Regions from separate parts of the Buttiauxella sp. BIGb0552 genome, predicted to be linked through region 1. Evidence: predicted binding sites of a transcription regulator. Region 1 holds the regulator's gene; each other region holds the start of a gene.

Region 1 (5,464 bases):
GATATCCGACGTAGAACAGAGAAAGGGGGCTTGGCGCCCCAAAAAACAGCTGTAAAACAAAAACGGGAGCCAAAAGGCTCCCGTTTTAATGTGATTATTATGGTGTTATTTGTTGAGCCGTTTATGAGTATAGGCTCGCTTAAGCGGTGATTCAATCACATATTCTTAGCAAGCTAACCATGTTGAGGTTGAGCAATTTTAATCTTAATGTGCATCTGATTCAGCCGGTTGCCAGACTTCGGCATTTTTATGACGCTGAAGCAGATAACCCAGCATGGCCAGAACAATTGTTACCAGCATGACACTGGTGGTTGTCAGCAGTGGAGTAGCGACCAACCATGACACCATCAAACTTGCCAGGAAGCACAGGCCCAATTGCAGCGTGTTTTGCAGCGCAGCGGCTTTACCTGTGGCTTGTGGGAAAGGCAACAGTGCAGAAGCAACAACGATTGGGTAAATCGCCCCGTTGGCAATCGCCATGATACAGAATGGGATGAGCAGCATGGTCAGGTTCGCGTGTCCACTTATCGATACCGCCCAGGTGCCGAAAACACTCACCGTATATAACGCAAGCAACCACGGCAGCATTTGCTTGCCTTGCCATTTTTGCAGTGCGCTACGGCAGCCATAACCACCAATCAGGAAGGCGATAGTTTGCGGCACATAGCTCAGGCCAATTGCCGCCGGGCTGTAACCCATATCGTTCAGAATAAACGGAGAACCGGTCAGCCAGGCAAAGAAGCTGGCAGAGCAAGCTGCGTAAATCAACACGTTGCCGCTATATACACGAGAGCGCAGTAACGACATAAAGCTGACTTTATTGTCTTCTGTTTGCGGGTGATGCTGGGTACGTGGTTTCAGACGCAGAGTTGGGATCATCAGCACCAGCGTGATGGCAAACAGTGTGGCGAAAATCGCCTGCCAGTCAAAGTGGGTCAAAATCCAGCTACCCAAAAGTGGAGCCAGTGCAGGAGACAGACCAACCAGCGGCATAATCGTTGCAAAAATACGATTTGCGCGGTTTGCCGGGTAGTAATCGGTCACCAGTGCCTGCCAGCTTACCGCGGCAGAACAAACACCAACGGCCTGAACGAAGCGCAGGACCAGCAGAGCGGTGGCACTTTCTACCCACAACATTCCAATACAACCGACGGCGAACAGACTCAGACCGGCCAGCAAAACTGGTTTACGTCCGAAATGGTCTGACAGCGGCCCCCACATTAACTGGGCAAACGCAAAGCCCGCAAGGAACAGGCTCAGGCTCGCACTAACGGCGGAGGCATCGGTCTGTAAATCTTGCTGAATGGCAGCGAAAGCAGGCAGATACATGTCTGTGGCAAGGAAGCCCAGAACACTTAATCCAGCCAGCCAGATAAGAAATCCTTTTGATGGTTGCATAATTTTCTCTTGTTTTATCTTGCAGGTTGATCGCCGCGAGAGTGTACGGAGTGCAAATAGGCTTGTGAAACGCTAATATTTGTAGGTTGCGTTCAAAAATTTTGTGAGCAGAGAAATGTGGTCAGAATATTCGCTGGAAGTGATAGATGCGGTAGCGCGCAATGGCAGCTTCAGTGGTGCAGCACAAGAGCTGCACCGCGTTCCGTCAGCTATCAGCTATACGGTACGGCAACTTGAAGATTGGTTAGCGGTTCCGTTATTCGAACGTCGCCATCGGGATGTTGAATTAACCCCCGCAGGCGTCTTTTTCCTGAAAGAAGGCCGCTCTGTTATCAAAAAAATGATGACGACACGGCAGCAGTGTCAACAGATCGCAAATGGATGGCGCGGGCACCTGGCTATCGCAGTTGATAACATCGTTAAACCTGAACGAACGCGTCAGTTGGTGTTGGATTTTTATCGTCATTTTCCGGATATCGAACTGCGTATATTCCAGGAAGTGTTTAACGGCGTGTGGGATGCGCTGGCTGATGGGCGAGTTGAAGTCGCGATTGGTGCGACACAAGCTATTCCTGTCGGGGGGCGTTATGCGTTCCGCGATATGGGGACGTTGAGTTGGCGCTGTGTGGTGTCATCAAATCACCCACTGGCACAGCAGGGCGGAACCTTAAGTGATGATGATCTGCGAGCCTGGCCGTCGTTAGTACTGGAAGATACCTCCCGTTCGCTACCGAAGCGTATTACCTGGCTTTTGGATAACCAGCGTCGAGTTGTGGTTCCAGACTGGGAATCTGGCTCTGATTGTCTTAGCGCGGGTTTATGTATTGGTATGGTGCCATTGCATATAGCAAAGCCGTGGTTGGCTTCAGGGCAGTGGAGTGAGCTGACGCTCGATAACCCGTTCCCGGACGCGGCATGTTGCCTGACATGGCGGCAAAATGATGCTTCGCCAGCTCTGGCCTGGCTGCTGGAGTATTTAGGGGATAGTGAGACGATGAATCAGGAGTGGTTGCAGGAGCCTGCTTAGACAGGCTCCATTGACTATTTTAGCGGCGGTAATCGCGGAATGGGCCATCAGCCACAGAACGGCGTTCAATCAGGCGCGGATGTACTTCAATTGATTGCGACTCTTCGCGTTTATTGACGATTCTATCCAGCAGCATATTGAAAGCTGTTTCACCCAGCGAGTCCTTCGGCTGGTGAATGGTGGTCAATGCCGGTGTGAAATAACGAGCGTTACGCACGTTGTCATAACCGATAATGGAAATATCCTGCGGTACGCGTAAACCCATTTCATCAGCAGCACAAATTGCGCCCATCGCCATAATGTCGCCGCCGCAGAATACTGCGGTAGGGCGCTGAGACTGACCGATAATCTGCTGCATGGCGCGGTAGCCTGACTCAGGTTCAAAGTCACCTTGCACAATCCAGTTCTCAGGAATAGCGATCCCAGCTTCTTCCAGCGCCTTCATAAAACCAGCATGGCGGCCGCCACCGGTATTACGCTCCATTTGGCCAGGGATTGCACCAATTTCGCGGTGACCACGTTCAATCAAATAACGTCCAGCCAGATAGCCACCGTGGAAGGCATTATCGACAACGGAGTCGGTGAAATCTGCGCGGGCTTCGCCCCAGTCCATCACAACCATTGGGATGTGACGATACTCTTCAAGCATAGTCAGTAATGATTCCGGATATTCAGAGCACATCACCAGCAGCCCATCGACGCGCTTTTGCGCCATCATGGATAAATAGGCGCGCTGTTTTTCGAAATTATTGTGCGCATTACCCAAAATCAGGGTGTAGCCTTTTTCAAAGCAGCTATTTTCGACAGCTTCGATTATCTCGGCAAAATAGGGTGCTTCGCTAGAAGTGGCTAGCAAACCAATCGTTTTGGTGTGATTAACTTTCAAGCTACGCGCGACGGCGCTCGGCGAATAGTGCAATTGTTTGATTGCCGCCCAGACCGCGTTACGTGTTTCTTCCGCCACAAAACGGGTCTTGTTAATCACATGTGATACGGTTGTGGTGGAAACGTTTGCGAGCTTCGCTACGTCCTTGATTGTCGCCATTAAATTTCACTCCGGGCCATATCGTAAACCCCTGATAACCAATGTGTTAAACGTTTGCGTACGCCAACTCCTGAGGCAACGTTAAGGTTGCAGGTATGCCGGGATTGCGACATAAAACGGGAGGAGGGCGTTGAGTAGATGGTACGCAATAAATTAGCGTGGGATTTTGGCCTATCCAGGAGAAAAGTGAAAGAGGGAAAAGCGATATCAGGTTAAAACCAGGGGGATTTTTATGTCTGATTGTGGGAAAATCAAGCCGACACACCGATTGTAGGGTAATAAAAGGAGTTTGCTAATGAGTACCGATCTGAAATTTTCAATCATGACCACGGTTGTTGTTTTGGCACTGATTGTGTGTGGCGCGTTAACCGCCGTACTGCACTGATACATCGCTCTGATTAAAATGGGCCGCAATCGCGGCCCATATATTTTAGGTTTTATGCTGCCAGATTCTTAGCAACAAACTCCCAGTTCACCAACGCCCAGAAATGCTCAAGATAGCCAGCACGAGCATTGCGGTAGTCGATGTAGTACGCATGTTCCCACACATCCACAGTCAATAACGGTGTTGCCGCTGTTGTTAGTGGGGTACCCGCGTTTGAGGTAGAGACAATCGCCAGAGCGCCATCTTCTTGTTTGACAAGCCAGGTCCAGCCAGCGCCAAAGTTTTTAATAGCTGCATCAGTGAACTGCTGTTTAAACTCAGCAAAGCTACCAAACGACTTATTAATGGCTTCCAGAAGCTCTCCAGTTGGTTCACCGCCAGCATTTGGTGCCAGGCAATTCCAGTAGAAGGTGTGGTTCCAAACCTGTGCTGCGTTGTTAAACACGCCGCCTTCGGAAGTACGAACGATCTCTTCGAGATTTTTACCTTCAAACGCAGTGCCCTTAACCAGATTGTTCAGGTTAGTGACATAGGTTTGATGGTGTTTACCGTAATGGTATTCCAGAGTTTCGGCGGAGATATGCGGTGCTAAAGCATCTTTTGCATATGGTAGTGCAGGTAGTTCGAACGACATTGCTGACTCCTTATTACCCTTCATACTTCGAGCTGCATCTTTGTTGGCTGCGATGCAACTCGAATTATTTTGGGTATCTATTGTTAAACATCACTTTTAGTGCGGGTTTAGGGTAACAAATTGAAAGGATAAGCAAAAGAGGGAACTCACCTGCCCAGGGAAGGGCAGGCGCAGGTTTTCGATAAATAGAGTTTAACGAATTGTTTTAGGGGTCATAACGCGTTTGGCACCGACATAGTGGCGCTGCCAGTAGTCTTCGCTTAGTGAGGTTATCTGGATATCTTGTCCGGTACGCGGTGACTGAATAAATTTACCGTTGCCCACGTACACGCCAACATGGTCAGCGGTGCCCCGACCTTGGGTGCGGAAGAAGACCAAATCACCAGTTTCAAGCTCCCCACGATCTACAGATGAGGCATCACGCAGGTGATACATCTCGTTAGCGGTACGAGGAATACGGAACTTCACTAAATCTTTGTATGCGTAGTAAACCAGACCGCTGCAATCGAAACCGGTAACCGGCGAGGTGCCACCCCAACGATACGGTTTGCCTATCTGGCCCATCAATTTGTTCATTGCCGTTTTTTGTGCTTTTTGCACACGGACTTTATGCGCCGCAGCAATCGTCGTTGGCTGCTCTGATTTAACTTTTACACAATGCGCTTTATGGCCTTTACGCGGCTTGCTGCATTTTTCGGTGAAAGTAACAGGCTGGACTTTTGCGAGCTTAGAGGTTTTATTGCGGGAGTTTTTTGCAAGATTCTTTGTTTTAGCGCTGCTGGCATTTTGGGCGGTTTTACTTTTTGCGGCAGTTGTTTCTTTTTTCTTGCTGGCTGTTTTGACTGAGGTGGTGCTTTTTTTGCTGGTGGTAGTGGTTTTACTCTTACTGCTTTTTTCTGTGCTCTTCGTTGTGCTTTTAACAACGTGCGCTTTTTGCGCAGCCACGGGACGAGCGTGCTCAGACGCATGCGTCAA
Region 2 (5,464 bases), on a different contig from region 1:
TACAGTGATCGTGTTTTTCACCCGGCAAGCCGACAATCAAATGGCTGCACACTTTTAAACCCCGGGTACGGGCCCGGCGCGTGGTTTCCTGGTAGCAGGCAAAATCATGCCCACGATTAATACGATGTAGAGTTTTATCATGCGTCGTCTGCAAGCCCAGCTCTAACCAGACCTCATAGCCTTTCTCATGGTATTCGCTTAACAAATCCAGCACGCTGTCCGGTACACAATCCGGACGAGTACCAACGCATAGCCCAACAATAGATGCCTTACTGACGGCTTGTTGATACATCGAACGCAGTACCTGTACTTCCGCCCACGTACTGGTGTACGCCTGAAAATAAGCAAGGTAGTGCTGCGCGCGATTCACCAACTGCGACTGGCGCTCCAGTTGATCAGCGATAGAGTGGTTTTGTTGGGTTTCATCGGCAAAAGAGGCCACATTGCAAAAAGTACAGCCGCCACGCCCGATAGTGCCGTCTCGGTTTGGGCAACTGAAACCGCCGTGCAGCGTGAGTTTATGGACCTTATGGCCGTAACGACGCTGAAGATCCCCACCAAACATATTGACTAATTTTTGTAACTGCATAATCTGATGGGCCGCCCTGTAAAAGGGACGTAGCCTGCCATTATCTGACCAATTTAGCGATGACCTGGATCAATCGCTTTGGCGCAGCTTTATCTGTTGCATAACAATGCAAAATTAGTGCAATTTTACGCACGCATAAGATGATTACTTTTCCTTATATTGACCCTCTATTTTTAAAGAATATGTGCCCTTGTGAAAAACAGTGGCATACAACACGCCAGACCTCATTGATAGCACAAGATCCTGCCAACTTAAGCATTGCCAGCACGGTCTGGAATTTTGCAGCCCGCCAGATAGTGAGAGAGATCACAATACCCAGGCGATCCTCCTGCCGCTTAAATACGATAAAAATGATAATAAAATGTTTACATTCATGATGTTAAATACCATTTAGCACATAATCGTATAAATAAGAATGCCATTTGACCTGTGTGCGCTTTCCCGATAACTTGGAAATCCGCTGGAAGCTTTCTGGGTGGGTTCTGTGCCCACCATATTTATGCAGTAATTAAGATTCCCTCTAAAGCAAGTCCTCAATACTTGTGCAACCGGATGCGTTAGACATAAAGAGGGCGACACGCGAGGTGAGCGTAGATGCGCAAACCCCGTCGCCATGCCCTTGCTGCGTCTGGACGCAATCGGTATCGGGAATCACGTAGAGCCTGGGGAGGTTCACTGATATGTTGTACGATAAATCCCTTGAGAAGGATAACTGTGGTTTCGGCCTGATCGCCCACATAGAAGGCGAACCTAGCCACAAGGTAGTGCGTACTGCTATTCACGCACTGGCCCGAATGCAACACCGTGGAGCAATCCTCGCCGATGGTAAAACCGGTGATGGTTGTGGCCTGCTGTTGCAAAAACCTGACCGTTTCTTCCGAATCGTTGCGGAAGAACGTGGTTGGCGTTTGGCAAAAAATTATGCGGTAGGCATGATTTTCTTAAACAAAGACGACGCGCTGGCAAGTGCAAGCCGCCGCATCGTTGAAGAAGAGTTGCAAAACGAGACCTTGTCGATTGTCGGCTGGCGCGAAGTGCCAACCAATGAAGACGTACTCGGTGAAATCGCCCTCTCCTCAAAACCTCGCATCGAACAAATTTTTGTTAATGCTCCGGCTGGCTGGCGCCCACGTGATATGGAACGTCGCCTGTTTATCGCCCGCCGCCGCATTGAGAAACGCATCCAGGATAAAGACTTCTACGTTTGTAGTCTCTCCAACCTGGTTAACATCTATAAAGGTCTGTGTATGCCGGCAGATTTGCCGCGCTTTTACCTGGACCTGGCGGACTTACGCCTGGAATCAGCTATTTGCCTGTTCCACCAACGTTTCTCCACCAACACCGTACCACGCTGGCCGCTAGCTCAGCCGTTCCGCTACCTGGCGCACAACGGTGAAATCAACACCATCACCGGTAACCGCCAGTGGGCACGTGCCCGTACCTACAAGTTCCAGACTCCATTGATTCCGGATTTGCATGACGCAGCGCCATTCGTGAACGAAACCGGTTCCGATTCAAGCTCCATGGATAACATGCTCGAGCTGCTGTTAGCAGGCGGTATGGATATTGTTCGCGCCATGCGTTTACTGGTTCCACCAGCCTGGCAGAACAACCCGAACATGGACCCAGAGTTACGCGCCTTCTTCGACTTTAACTCCATGCATATGGAGCCATGGGATGGCCCGGCCGGTATCGTTATGTCCGATGGGCGCTACGCCGCCTGTAACCTGGACCGTAACGGCCTGCGCCCGGCGCGCTACGTCATCACTAAAGATAAGCTGATCACTTGTGCTTCTGAAGTGGGGATCTGGGATTACCAGCCTGACGAAGTCATCGAGAAAGGCCGTGTCGGTCCTGGCGAGTTGATGGTTATCGATACGCGTATTGGCCGAATTCTGCATTCAGCTGAAACCGATGCCGATTTGAAGAGCCGCCACCCGTATAAAGAGTGGATGGAAAACAACGTCCGTCGCTTGGTGCCGTTTGAAGATTTACCAGACGAAGAAGTTGGCTCCCGTGAAATGGATGACGATACCCTCGCAAGCTTCCAGAAACAGTTTAACTACAGCGTAGAAGAGCTGGATTCTGTGATTCGTGTACTGGGTGAGAATGGCCAGGAAGCTGTGGGTTCAATGGGTGACGACACCCCGTTTGCTGTACTTTCTAGCCAGCCACGTATTATTTACGACTACTTCCGTCAGCAGTTTGCGCAGGTAACTAACCCGCCAATCGACCCGCTGCGTGAAGCGCACGTTATGTCACTGGCAACCAGCATTGGCCGCGAAATGAACGTCTTCTGTGAAGCAGAAGGCCAGGCTCACCGCCTGAGCTTCAAATCGCCAATTCTGTTATGGTCTGATTTCCAGCAGCTGACAACGCTTGAAGAAGAGCATTATCGGGCTGACACGCTGGACATCACTTACGATGCTTCCACCCAGTCGCTCCACGAAACCGTCAATACACTGTGCGATGAAGCTGAACGCATGGTTCGCAACGGCACGGTTCTGTTAGTGCTGTCTGACCGTAACATCGCGAAAGATCGCCTGCCCGTTCCGGCGCCGATGGCGGTTGGCGCGATACAGACTCGCCTGGTCGAGAAAAATCTGCGTTGCGATGCGAACATTATCGTTGAAACGGCAAGTGCGCGTGACCCGCACCACTTCGCTGTTCTGCTCGGTTTTGGTGCGACGGCAATCTATCCATACCTCGCCTACGAAACACTGGCGAAGTTAGTCGACAGCACTGCTATCGAAAAGCCGTACCGTGCAGTCATGCAGAACTACCGCAACGGTATCAACAAGGGTCTGTACAAGATCATGTCCAAAATGGGCATCTCGACTATCGCCTCTTATCGTTGCTCGAAGCTGTTTGAAGCGGTCGGCCTGCATAAAGAAGTTTCTGAGCTGTGTTTCCAGGGCGTTGTCAGCCGTATTGGTGGTGCAGGCTTTAACGACTTCCAACAAGATTTGTTGAACCTGTCTAAGCGCGCATGGCTCGCTCGCAAGCCGCTGGACCAGGGCGGGCAACTGAAATACGTTCACGGTGGTGAATATCACGCTTACAACCCGGACGTGGTTCAGACGCTGCAAAAAGCAGTAAACAGTGGCGAATACAAAGATTATCAAGAGTACGCGAAACTTGTGAACGAGCGCCCGGTGGCAACACTGCGCGATATGCTTGCTCTGAACCCGCAAGATGAAACAGTCAAGATTGAAGATGTTGAGCCTGCCACTGAGCTTTATAAACGTTTCGATACTGCTGCGATGTCTATCGGTGCATTGAGCCCGGAAGCACACGAATCGCTGGCAGAAGCGATGAACAGCATCGGCGGCAACTCCAACTCCGGTGAAGGTGGTGAAGACCCTGCGCGATACGGCACCAATAAAGTGTCCCGTATCAAACAGGTCGCTTCTGGCCGCTTCGGTGTGACCCCGGCTTACCTGGTGAACGCCGATGTTATCCAGATTAAAGTCGCTCAGGGTGCTAAGCCTGGCGAAGGTGGTCAGTTGCCGGGTGATAAAGTTACGCCGTATATCGCAAAACTGCGTTATTCCGTACCTGGCGTTACGCTGATTTCACCTCCGCCGCACCACGATATCTACTCTATCGAAGATTTGGCGCAGCTGATTTTCGACCTGAAACAGGTCAACCCGAAGGCGATGATCTCTGTCAAACTGGTTTCCGAACCAGGCGTTGGCACCATCGCAACAGGTGTGGCGAAAGCCTATGCCGACCTGATTACTATCGCCGGTTACGACGGTGGTACCGGTGCAAGCCCGCTGTCGTCAGTGAAATATGCAGGTTGCCCGTGGGAACTGGGTCTGGTGGAAACACAACAGGCACTGGTTGCGAACGGCCTGCGTCATAAGATTCGCCTGCAAGTTGATGGCGGCCTGAAAACGGGCTTAGACATCATCAAAGCCGCGATTCTTGGCGCAGAAAGCTTTGGTTTCGGTACCGGTCCAATGGTCGCATTGGGTTGTAAATACCTGCGTATTTGCCACCTGAACAACTGCGCAACCGGTGTTGCAACTCAGGATGAAAAACTGCGTAAAAACCACTATCACGGCCTGCCATTCAAAGTGACAAACTACTTTGAATTCATTGCCCGTGAAACACGTGAGTTGATGGCGCAGTTAGGCGTGAAGCGCCTGGTTGACTTGATTGGCCGTACTGACCTGCTCAAAGAGCTGGACGGTTTCACTGCCAAACAACAAAACCTGGATCTGTCGAATCTGCTGAAAACAGCGGAGCCTATGCCGGGCAAAGCAGTCTACTGGACCGAAACGAACCCGCCATTCGATAAAGGCGACCTGAACGCTCAACTGCTCGCTCAGGCGAAGCAGTATGTTGATGACAAGCAGAGCAAAACGTTCTGGTTTGATATCCGCAACACTGACCGTTCAGTGGGTGCCACATTGTCTGGTTATATTGCACAGCATAATGGCGACCAGGGGCTTGCAGCCGATCCGATTAAAGCGCATTTCAGCGGTACTGCCGGGCAAAGCTTTGGTGTATGGAACGCCGGTGGCGTTGAGTTACACCTGACTGGCGATGCCAACGACTACGTCGGTAAAGGTATGGCTGGCGGTTTGATCTCGCTGCGTCCTCCGGTAGGTTCATTCTTCCGCAGCCACGAAGCAACAATCATAGGCAACACCTGCTTGTACGGTGCAACAGGCGGCAAACTTTATGCTGCAGGCCGTGCGGGTGAGCGTTTCGCTGTGCGTAACTCCGGTGCGATTACCGTGGTAGAAGGCATTGGCGATAACGGTTGTGAATACATGACTGGCGGCATTGTCTGTGTCATCGGCAAGACGGGCGTGAACTTTGGTGCAGGTATGACCGGTGGTTTCGCTTACGTGCTTGATGAAG
Region 3 (5,464 bases), on a different contig from region 1:
CGCCAGAATAAAGAACGGGATCGCCAACAGGGTAAATTTATTCACCCCACTGGTGATTTGAATCATGATCGCTTCCAGCGGCAAATCTATCCATAACGCACCCACGATGGCGCTTAGCCCAACGGCAAAGGCCACGGGCATTCCCACTGCAAGCAGCACCGCTAGTGTGGCTAATAATATAAATGCGTCCATGTTATCCCCTGGTCTTAACCGTGATTACCCAGCAATACGATTGGGCGGTTCTCTTGAGAGCCGTACAGCAGTCGCTCGACAACAAACAGAATCATTAAAATCGCGCCGACAGGCAGCGGGAGGTAGGTTTGACCGGAAGTGAGAACCGGGAATTCGGCAACAGGCTGTTCCCATAAATCGGCACACAGATAGAAGCTGTAATAGAACATCACCAGTGAGATGAGCAGCATCAGCAAATCGACGATACGTGCGCAAAAGGTCTGCGCCGCCAACGGCAGGCGGTCTGTCAGCATATTCACCGCAATGTGTGAACCGGCGCGGTAACTGACTGCCGCGCCGATGAACGTGAAGGTCACCATGCAGATTATTGCTACCGGTTCCGGCCAGGATTCCCCACGGTTCAGAACGTAACGCGAGAAAATCCCAATCGGAATAATGATGGTCATCACCAAAAGAGACAGCCCGGCAATAACCATCGCCAGCAAATAAACTTTATCCATCAAGTCTGAGTAGCGTTGGGACATAAGATGCCCTCCACAAATGCGTTAGCGACAATAGTTACTTAACGTCAGCAATAGCTTTCATCAGGTCCTGGTGCTTATCGCCATACTCTTTACGAACCGGCTCAGTCGCTTTCACAAACCAGGCTTTGTCGATTTCATGGAACTGAACGCCACCGGCTTTCATTTTTTCCAGCGCTTGTTTGTTGTAAGCATTCCACAGTTCACGCTGTTCCATTTGTGCAGCACGCGCCAGGGTAAGGATTTTTTGCTGCTGGTCAGGCGTTAATTTGTCCCACTTCACTTTGGAATAAAGCAGCATTTCTGGTGTGATGAAGTGGCCGCTCAAGGTGTAATTTTTGGCGACCGGCATGTAGTTATGGGCAATAAAGGTTGGCGGGTTGTTTTCAGCACCGTCGATAACGCCGGTTTGCATGCCGCTATACACTTCGCTCACCCCCATCGCAACCGAGTTTGCGCCCATGTCTTTAAGTGTTGCGAGTGCTACTGGACTGCCCTGAACGCGGATTTTCATGCCTTTGAGATCTTCAGGCTTCACCACCGGTTTTTTAGTGATCAGGTTACGTGTACCGGAGTCCATCCAGCCGAGGAAGACCAGGCGGGATTTCGGGTTGTTAGTCAGCTTGTCGCCAATCTCTTTCCCTAAATCGCCATCGATCACTTTGTGCATATGGTCTTCATCGCGGAACACGTACGGCAGGGTAAAAACTTCAACATCTGGCAGGATTGCCGCAACCGGTGCCATCGAAACGCGAATGATATCGATAGCCCCCATTTGCGCCTGTTCAATCATCTGTTTTTCATCGCCAAGCACGCCGCTTGGGAACACTTTAATTTCTAAATCGCCGTTGGTTTCTTGTTTGAGTTTTTCGCCCATGTGCTGAACCGCAACCACGTTCGGATACCCTTCCGGGTGAACGTCGGCAGCTTTAATCACTTGCGCGATAGCAGAATGTGCAAACAGAACTGACGCGGTAGACAGACATAAACCAGCAAAAGCAGGCAGAAAGGTCTTCTTCATTGTGTCGCTCCAGCAGAGGTAGAAATGTGAGGTAGGAAGTAAAACAATGTTTTAATTTGTCGTTTAAAAATTAGACTACGTGGAGAAAAGCGTGGGTGAAGCACTTCACAAAAAGCGACAAAAAATGAAATTGGGGTTCATTAGAGATGCAAAGAGGGTTCAGAAGCCCAAAGCGGGGAGCAAAGGGCTGGCGCGGCGTTACTGGCCTTTACGCAACAGGTATTGGTAAGGTAATGATTCCACTTGCTTAGCAAGCAGTTCGTGTTCCATGAAAATGCAAAATCCAGGGATATCACGCGTAGTGGCTGGGTCATCAGCAATCACCAGCAGGGTTTCGCCAGCCTGCATATTGCGCACTGTTTTGCGTACCATCATGACGGGTTCCGGGCAGCGTAGGCCCAGGGCATCAAGAGTGTGGTCAGGATTAGAAAAAAGATCGGTCATCATCGGTCTCGAATTTAACAAACCGCGATAGTTTACGCCGGGAAGATTCTCGTGCAAGTCACGTGAACGATTGCGTTAAAATTAACCATTGCAAAGCGGGACTAAAGCAGTATCATCGCCCCCGCTTTAAAAAGCGTATTGGGTTCCCTCACCCCACCACTAAAAAGGCTACAAAATGACGCAGTTCAATTCTACTCAGCGCACTAAAGCGCTGTTTTGGCTATCGCTATTCCATTTGCTGGTGATCACCTCCAGTAACTATCTGGTGCAATTACCGGTCTCGGTTTTTGGTTTCCATACCACATGGGGCGCGTTTAGCTTTCCGTTTATCTTCCTCGCAACCGACCTGACAGTACGCATTTTTGGTGCACCTCTGGCACGCCGCATAATTTTTGCCGTGATGCTGCCCGCACTGATTATTTCGTACGCCATTTCTGCACTGTTTTACATGGGCACCTGGCAAGGGTTCGAAGCATTGCTGCACTTCAACCTGTTCGTCGCCCGTATCGCTGTCGCAAGCTTTATGGCGTACGCGTTGGGGCAGATTCTGGATGTGCACGTGTTTAACCGCCTGCGCCAAAGCCAGTACTGGTGGCTTGCGCCAACGGCATCCACGCTGTTCGGGAATATCAGCGACACGCTTTCCTTCTTCTTTATTGCTTTCTGGCGCAGTCCGGATGCCTTTATGGCGCAGCATTGGGTCGAAATCGCCATCGTAGATTACTGCTTTAAAGTGCTAATCAGCATTGTATTCTTCCTGCCGATGTACGGCGTTTTGCTGAATATGTTGTTGAAACGTCTGGCAGATAAGTCTGAAAATTCGGCGTTACAGCCGGGTTGACGGTGGTTGAATTATCTTGTGATAAGATGATGAGATCGGCCGCAAAGGCTTGCTAACGTAAAGGAAGAAGTCATGGGTAACCTGGTAAAATATGTCGGTATTGGCCTGCTGGTATTAGGCCTGGCCGCTTGCGATAACAGTGATAGCAAAACGGCCAAAACGGATGCAGCGGCGGAAAGCAGCGCAGCTGGCCAGCCGGTTAGCTTGCTGGACGGCAAAATTAGCTTTGCACTACCCGCCGATATGACCGACCAGAGCGGTAAATTGGGCACTCAGGCAAACAACATGCACGTATATTCTGATGCTACTGGTCAGAAAGCGGTCATTGTGATTGTCGGTGACAATACGCCTGACGATTTGGCAGCTTTGACAAAACGTCTTGAAGAACAACAACGTGCTCGTGACCCACAGCTGCAAGTCGTGACCAACAAATCTATCGAGATTAAAGGCCATACGCTGCAACAGTTAGACAGCATTATCTCTGCAAAAGGCCAGACAGCTTACTCATCTGTTATCCTGGGTAAAGTAGATAACCAGCTGTTAACTATGCAGATAACGTTGCCTGCGGATAATCAGCAACTGGCGCAAACTGCCGCTGAGAACATCATTAATACCATCACCATCAAATAACTATTGTTGCTGTGATGATGATACGGCCCCCGGTTGCTCAACCGGGGGCCGTTTTTTTAACTGCCACGCCATCAGCAGCGCAATGCAAACCAGCATCGCCGCTGCCAGATAAATCACCGAAACACCCGCATATGCCATCACGAACCCAGCTAATGGCCCGGTAATCCCCAGCGATAAATCCATAAACACGGTGTAGGTCGCAAGCGCACTTCCCTGGTTTTGTTGCGGCACCATTTTCACAGCGACCACACCCAGCGCCGGGAACACCAAAGAGAAGCCCGCGCCCGTCAGGAAAGTTCCCACTTTTGCCATCCAGGGTTCGCCCGCAAAGCCCACCAGCAGCAAACCGAAAATCTCGACTGAGAAGCAAATCATCGCCACATTCAAGCCGCCAAGCCGCCAAGCCGGTTAATACCATTCGGGAAAAGTAAGCGAGTGCCCACAAACGCGCAGCTAAAGAGTGTTAATGCGAAGGCCGCGCCGTCCCAGCCTTTGGCGTCGTAAAACAGCGTGATGAAAGTTGCGATCACGCCAAAACCCGCAGAAGCCAGTGCGAGCGCCATACCATAAGGCCAGACTCGCCCCAGCACCGCGCGAAACGGCAACGGATTGCCTTTACTGGCTTTCACCGTCGGGCGTGGCAATGCCAGCAGCACGGCGACCAACGCCACCGCCATAATGATTCCTGCGAGTAATTTCAGCCCGCCAAGGTGATAGAACAACACGCCCAGCGGTGCACCCATCGCCATCGCGCCGTACGTTACAATCCCGTTCCAGGAGATGACCCGCCCAATGTGCAACGAACCGACCACGTCAACACCCCACAGCGTTGAACCGGTTCCTGCAAAACTTTGCCCAATCCCTAAAATGACGCGCCCCAGGCACAGCAACACCAGACTCACCAACGGCCAGGCGCTACCAAACGCTGCCAGCATGTAGCTCGCCCCACTGAGGAAGCAGCCGCATAAACCAAAGATAACGATTTTTTTCGGGCCAAGAATATCGGCATAACGCCCGGCGTGTGGGCGACTGAGCAACGTGGCGAAGTATTGCAGGCTTATCACAAGCCCGGCCCAAAACGCGCTGTAGCCCATCACGTCATGAACGTAACCCGGCAAAACAGCCAGTGGTAGGCCGATGGTCATGTAGCTTGCAAAGTTGAACATCACTACAGAAACAATCTTTAGATTGAGTCGGAAACTGCTTAATGCGGGGGCGGGTGTGAGGTCAGGCATGGGCATTCACTTTTAAAACAGCGTTCCCCAGTATATACACGTCGAGATTCACATTTCAGCAACAGACTTTCAGACTCGCCCTGCGGGTGCGAATTAAACGAAGCGCTACACTTAGAGAATCCCTCCTTTTCAGGATTTTTTCATGCTCTCTCCAGAACCCGATAAAACCGGGCTACATATTCTAATAAAGCTTTCAGCGCTGGTGATTATTCTTGCCGGGATTCATGCTGCGGCAGACATTATCGTCCAGCTATTATTGGCACTCTTTTTTGCCATTGTGCTTAACCCGTTAGTAACGTGGTTTATTCGCCGGGGAGTGAACCGCCCGCTGGCTATCTCGATAGTCGTATTTGCGATGTTGGTTGTGCTGACGATACTGGTGGGTGTGCTGGCGGCATCCATGTCTGAATTCATCGATATGCTGCCGAAGTACAACAAGATGCTGACGCAGAAAGTGTTTGAGCTCGAAAAAATGCTGCCGTTTATGCACCTGCGATTATCGCCGGAGCGTATGTTGCAGCGTATGGACTCTGAGAAAGTGATGTCTTACGCCACAACGCTAATGACCGGGCTTTCCGGC
Region 4 (5,464 bases), on a different contig from region 1:
CACGCAACATGCCTTTTTGAATAGATAGGCTATCGCCCGCTACGTTTTGATCTAATTTGTCGATATCCAGGCCGTGGTTGTCACCCAGCAATACAGTGAACAACGCCTGCACATCTTCACGCGTAGTCGCTTCATCAAGCGTGATGCCAACTGCATTGAGAATGTCGCTACGCAGGTTGATTTCATTAGCTTCAGCACGCGCCAGAACCGCACCTTTATCGGCCACTTCTACACACAGGGTATCGAACCAGTGTTTGTGGCGCAGCACGAGGCCTTTTTGTTGCAGGCCAGCCGCAAGAATATCGGCCAGGCGGTGGATGCGCCCGGCAATGCGTTTCAGGCCAGCCGGACCGTGGAACACCGCATACAGGCTCGCGATGTTCGCCAGCAGAACCTGGGAGGTACAAATGTTGGAGTTGGCTTTCTCGCGGCGGATATGTTGCTCGCGAGTTTGCATCGCCATGCGCAGCGCAGTGCGGCCTGCCGCATCGCGGGAAACGCCGATAATGCGGCCTGGCATAGAACGTTTGAATTCGTCACGTGCAGCAAAGAATGCAGCATGTGGGCCGCCGTAGCCCATTGGCACACCGAAACGCTGCGCGGAACCAAACACAATGTCGGCACCTTGCTTGCCTGGTGCTGTCAGCAGAACCAGCGTCATAAAGTCAGCGGCAACGCTCACGATGACTTTGCGTTGTTTCAGCTCAACAATCAAAGCGCTGTAATCATGCACTTCGCCGGTAGTGCCCACTTGTTGCAACAGCACACCGAACACGTCCTGGTGATCCAGCACTTTCGCGGCGTCGTCAACAATCACGTCAAAGCCAAAGGTTTCAGCACGGGTGCGCACCACGTCCAGCGTTTGCGGGTGTACGTCAGCGGCAACAAAGAAGCGGTTGGCATTTTTCAGTTTGCTGACGCGCTTAGCCATAGCCATGGCTTCGGCTGCGGCGGTAGCTTCGTCCAGCAAAGAAGCAGAGGCGATATCAAGCCCCGTCAGGTCCAGCGTTACTTGCTGGAAGTTAAGCAGTGCTTCAAGACGGCCTTGTGATACTTCCGGCTGATACGGCGTGTACGCGGTATACCAGCCTGGATTTTCCAGCATGTTACGTAGAATCACCGGGGGAGTTTGCACCGCGGTGTAGCCCATGCCGATATACGTTTTAAAACGTTTGTTGCGGCTGGCAATGGTCTTTAATTCAGCCAGGGCCGCGAATTCGGTTGCAGCCTCACCCACCTGTGGTGGCTCGGCAAGCTGGATATCAGCCGGAACGATTGAAGCAATCAGCTCGTTTAACGAACGAGCGCCAACCGCCTCCAGCATTTCGTGTTGCTGTTGCGCGTCTGGTCCAATGTGACGGTCGATAAACGCTTCGTGATTTTCAAGCTGACGTAAAGACTGGGTCATGAGCGGTGATTCCTGAAACATGTGGGGCTTTAGCGGTGGATGGCACTACGTTTATCCACCCTACAAAACCGGGCTGGTACAGCTCACCCGAATAATTCCGATTCCCAAAATCATTTGTGTTGCTGCCAGGCGGCAAGTGAAAACATTCCCAGGAGCGTACATAAGTACGTGACTGGGGTGTTTGAGCTACGCCAACACCCCAGCAACACGAAGGATGAAGGGAATTTACTCGTCTTCTAGCAGCGCTTCGTACGCAGTCGCATCCAGCAAACCGTCCAGTTCGGACTCGTCGCTGGCTTTGATCTTAAAGATCCAACCTGCCGCGTATGGCTCGCTGTTGATAAGCTCGGGCGCATCGCTGAGTGCATCGTTTACTGCGATGATTTCACCGCTGATTGGCGCGTAAATATCAGAAGCCGCTTTGACAGATTCGGCAACGGCGCAATCATCACCGGTGCTCACTGTTGCGCCCACTTCTGGCAGGTCGACAAACACCATATCGCCCAGCAGCTCTTGCGCGTGTTCAGTGATACCAACGGTGTAAGTACCATCAGCTTCTTTACGCAGCCATTCGTGTTCTTTGCTGTATTTCAATTCGTTAGGAACATTGCTCATTGTTTTTCTCCTGATTTCAAATTCACTGCGCGACAGCTTTACCGCCGCGAACAAAAATAGGTTTCGTCACTTTAACGGGCATTTCACGGTTACGGATTTGCACAATGGCGGTTTCGCCGATACCTGCCGGAACACGCGCCAGAGCAATGCTGTAACCCAGTGTTGGCGAGAAGGTTCCGCTGGTGATCACGCCTTCACGGATGTTGCCTGATTCATCAGTAAAGCGAACAGGCAGCTCATTACGTAATACGCCTTTCTCCGTCATGATCAAACCCACGAGCTGATCGGTGCCTTTCTCACGCTGGCTCTCCAGGGCTTCACGACCAATAAAATCACGGTCTTCCGGTTGCCAGGCGATAGTCCAACCCATATTGGCAGCCAGTGGAGAAACACTCTCATCCATTTCCTGGCTATACAGGTTCATACCGGATTCCAGACGCAGCGTGTCACGCGCGCCAAGCCCGCAAGGTTTCACGCCAATCTCGACCAGCTGCGCCCAAAATTCGGCAGCTTTTTCGTTTGGCATCGCAATTTCGTAGCCCGCTTCACCGGTATAACCGGTGGTCGCAATAAACAGATCACCCGCTTGAACACCGAAGAATGGCTTCATACCAGCAACCGCTTGGCGTTGCTCTTCGGTAAACAGCTGCGCGGCTTTTGCCTGAGCGTTTGGCCCTTGTACGGCAATCAGCGACAAGTCATCACGCACGGTAACGGAGACAGAGAACGGTTCGGCGTGTTGGTTAATCCAGGCCAAATCTTTTTCACGGGTGGCAGAGTTCACCACCAGGCGGAAGAAGTCTTCAGTCTGGAAATAGATAATCAGGTCATCGATAACACCGCCGGAGGCATTGAGCATGGCGGTGTAGAGGGCTTTACCCGGTTGGGTGAGTTTGGCTACGTCATTGGCGACGAGATAACGCAGGAATTCGCGGGTACGGCTGCCTTTCAGGTCAACGATGGTCATGTGGGAGACATCAAACATACCGGCATCGTTGCGCACTGCATGGTGCTCATCAATCTGCGAGCCATAATGCAATGGCATCATCCAGCCGTGGAAGTCCACCATGCGCGCACCGCAGAGATTGTGCTGTTCAAACAAAGGGGTCTTTTGAGTCATTTTTTCCTCTTTAACCATCTGGTTGAAAAGCGCATTTCGCTTTTCTTTTCTTCAGACGAAACCCAGCACCGCCTTCGATCCCGAGGGCGACGCAAACGTTACCTTTTGTCTGAAGTTACCACTGAATGGGGGAGTAAACCATAAGGCTAAAACCGTTATAGCATTAGCTTATGACCAAAATAGAAGGCGCAGCATGCAGAGTATTCGACTGGAAAAATGCGAGACACTACGCATAAATAAGAAGTGTTTAAGTCAGAATTTAGCGTTAGCTAACATTTACGACCATTTCAGAAACAAATTCACTACAACGCTAAAATCGTGGGATGAGAAAAAGTAATCCGAAATAACAGGTGAGATTAGAATTTTTCAAATGAGAGAAGGTGATCGTTATCACACCGAATGCTCTAAATAATTCGAGCTGCAGCAAGGCGGCCAACTTGGCTATCCCCGGAAGCTTACTAAAGTAAGTGACTGGGGTAACTGAGTGCAGACAACGCCGTTGCAGCTTGAAGTATGACGAGCATTTATCTTAACCAGTCTGGAAGATCGTGTAGACCCATCGCCTGACGAACTAATTGCGGTTTCACGCCTGGAAGGGTATCGGCCAGTTTAAGGCCAATATCGCGCAGCAGTTTCTTCGCCGGATTGCTTCCGGCAAACAAATCACGGAAGCCCTGCATGCTAGCAAGCATCATTGCCGCACTGTGCTTACGGCTGCGCTCGTAGCGGCGTAAATACATATGCTGCCCGATGTCTTTGCCCTGGCGATGCAGACGACGCACTTCATCAATCAGTTCAGCGGCGTCCATAAAGCCCAGGTTCACGCCCTGCCCGGCAAGCGGATGGATTGTGTGTGCCGCATCGCCAACCAATGCCAGACGGTGGGCGGCAAAATTGCGGGCATAGCGGCCAGTCAGCGGGAAAACCTGACGCTCACTTGCAACGCTGCACAAACCCAGGCGCATATTGAAGGCCATGCTGAGCACCTGGTTAAATTCTTCGGCTGTCGCCTGCTGCAAACGCTCTGCTTCAAGCGGTGGTAATGACCAGACAATGGAGCACAAATGCGGGTCGCTTAATGGCAAGAAAGCCAGGATCCCCTCGCCATGAAACACCTGGCGAGCTACCGCTTGATGGGGTTCAGCGGTGCGAATAGTTGCCACCAGCGCATGGTGTTTATAATCCCAAAAAGTGAGCGGGATATCGGCCTGGTTGCGCAGCCAGGAGTTGGCACCATCAGCCCCGACGACCAGACGTGCAGTCAGCATGGCACCATCTTTAAGGGTAATGAATGCTTCGTTTTCGCCCCAGGCAACTTGCTGCAATTCAACCGGGGACATCAAAGTGATATCGCTGCACTGTTCGGCGCGTTGCCACAATGCATGGTGAATCACCGCATTTTCGATAATGTGGCCAAGATGGCTGAAACCAAAGGATTTATCATCAAACGCGATATGCCCGAAGCTGTCTTGATCCCACACTTCCATGCCGTGATAGCAACTGGCACGCTGGGAGATAATTTTCGGCCAGACGCCAAGGTGAGTCAGCAGTTTTTCGCTGGCGGCATTGATGGCCGAAACGCGCAAAGCGGGTGCAGATTCAGGTGCCAGCGGCTGTGGGAGATGGTTCTCCAGCACCGCAACACGCAAGCCGCTGCCTTGCAGACCACAGGCAACCGCCAGTCCAACCATACCACCACCAACAATCGCCACATCAACGCTTTGCAAATTGACTCTCCTTAAAAACCTGTTTTAACGTGCAACCAAACCGAGGGTACGCATAGCCAGCAAATCACGTGCCGGAGTAAAATGTTCCATCGCCATCAGCCCGAGATTGCGCCCCACGACAAGCGGAGCCCAATGGTTAGCAAACAGCTGCACCAGGCCATCGGTCACACCAATGGTGGCAATTTTGTCTTCATGGCGGCGCTGCTGATATTCAGCCAAAACGCCATAGCCGCCAATATCCTGAGATGCTTCATGTGCCACCGCCAGGTTTTCAGCCAGCGACATCACATCGCGCAAACCCAGGTTAAAGCCCTGCCCGGCAATCGGATGCAGCGTTTGCGCAGCATTGCCCACCAGCACAACACGGTGAGAAACCGACTGCGTGGCCGTGGTTAATACCAGAGGATATTGTGCCCGCGCGCCTGCATGGGTGATGCGCCCAAGCCGCCAGCCAAATGCGCGTTGCAGTTCATTGCAGAACCGCTCGTCATCCCACTGCGCAATGCCAGCCTGAGCCGCCAGAGGATGGCACCAGACCAGCGAACAGCGCCCATCAGACATCGGTAACATTGCCAGCGGCCCATGCTCGGTAAA

Evidence for each region. Region 1 encodes PurR, which represses purine synthesis genes. Its sites were predicted from a motif close to CANGCAAACGTTTGCNTG; they were not measured.
Region 2: gltB (glutamate synthase large subunit) is a predicted target of PurR. The motif match lies at 1,221-1,238, and genes of this name have one in related genera.
Region 3: tusA (sulfurtransferase TusA) is a predicted target of PurR. The motif match lies at 2,238-2,255, and genes of this name have one in related genera.
Region 4: gcvT (glycine cleavage system aminomethyltransferase GcvT) is a predicted target of PurR. The motif match lies at 3,232-3,249, and genes of this name have one in related genera.

The regions. Positions count from the first base shown of each region.
Region 1 covers NZ_SODY01000001.1:186,083-191,546, forward strand. The annotation lists gene punC (purine nucleoside transporter PunC) at 205-1,398, opposite strand; gene punR (DNA-binding transcriptional activator PunR) at 1,514-2,425, shown strand; gene purR (HTH-type transcriptional repressor PurR) at 2,445-3,470, opposite strand; gene EDF88_RS00860 (YnhF family membrane protein) at 3,766-3,855, shown strand; gene sodB (superoxide dismutase [Fe]) at 3,908-4,489, opposite strand; gene EDF88_RS00870 (C40 family peptidase) at 4,682-5,464, opposite strand, start outside.
Region 2 covers NZ_SODY01000003.1:628,946-634,409, forward strand. The annotation lists gene EDF88_RS11885 (TIGR01212 family radical SAM protein) at 1-589, opposite strand, end outside; gene gltB (glutamate synthase large subunit) at 1,270-5,464, shown strand, end outside.
Region 3 covers NZ_SODY01000005.1:249,387-254,850, forward strand. The annotation lists gene EDF88_RS16335 (TRAP transporter large permease) at 1-192, opposite strand, end outside; gene EDF88_RS16340 (TRAP transporter small permease) at 207-716, opposite strand; gene EDF88_RS16345 (TRAP transporter substrate-binding protein) at 751-1,734, opposite strand; gene tusA (sulfurtransferase TusA) at 1,933-2,178, opposite strand; gene EDF88_RS16355 (7-cyano-7-deazaguanine/7-aminomethyl-7-deazaguanine transporter) at 2,354-3,019, shown strand; gene EDF88_RS16360 (DcrB family lipoprotein) at 3,092-3,649, shown strand; partial or broken gene EDF88_RS16365 (MFS transporter) at 3,650-4,884, opposite strand; gene EDF88_RS16370 (AI-2E family transporter) at 5,027-5,464, shown strand, end outside.
Region 4 covers NZ_SODY01000003.1:326,525-331,988, forward strand. The annotation lists gene gcvP (aminomethyl-transferring glycine dehydrogenase) at 1-1,408, opposite strand, end outside; gene gcvH (glycine cleavage system protein GcvH) at 1,634-2,023, opposite strand; gene gcvT (glycine cleavage system aminomethyltransferase GcvT) at 2,046-3,143, opposite strand; gene ubiI (FAD-dependent 2-octaprenylphenol hydroxylase) at 3,668-4,870, opposite strand; gene ubiH (2-octaprenyl-6-methoxyphenyl hydroxylase) at 4,895-5,464, opposite strand, start outside.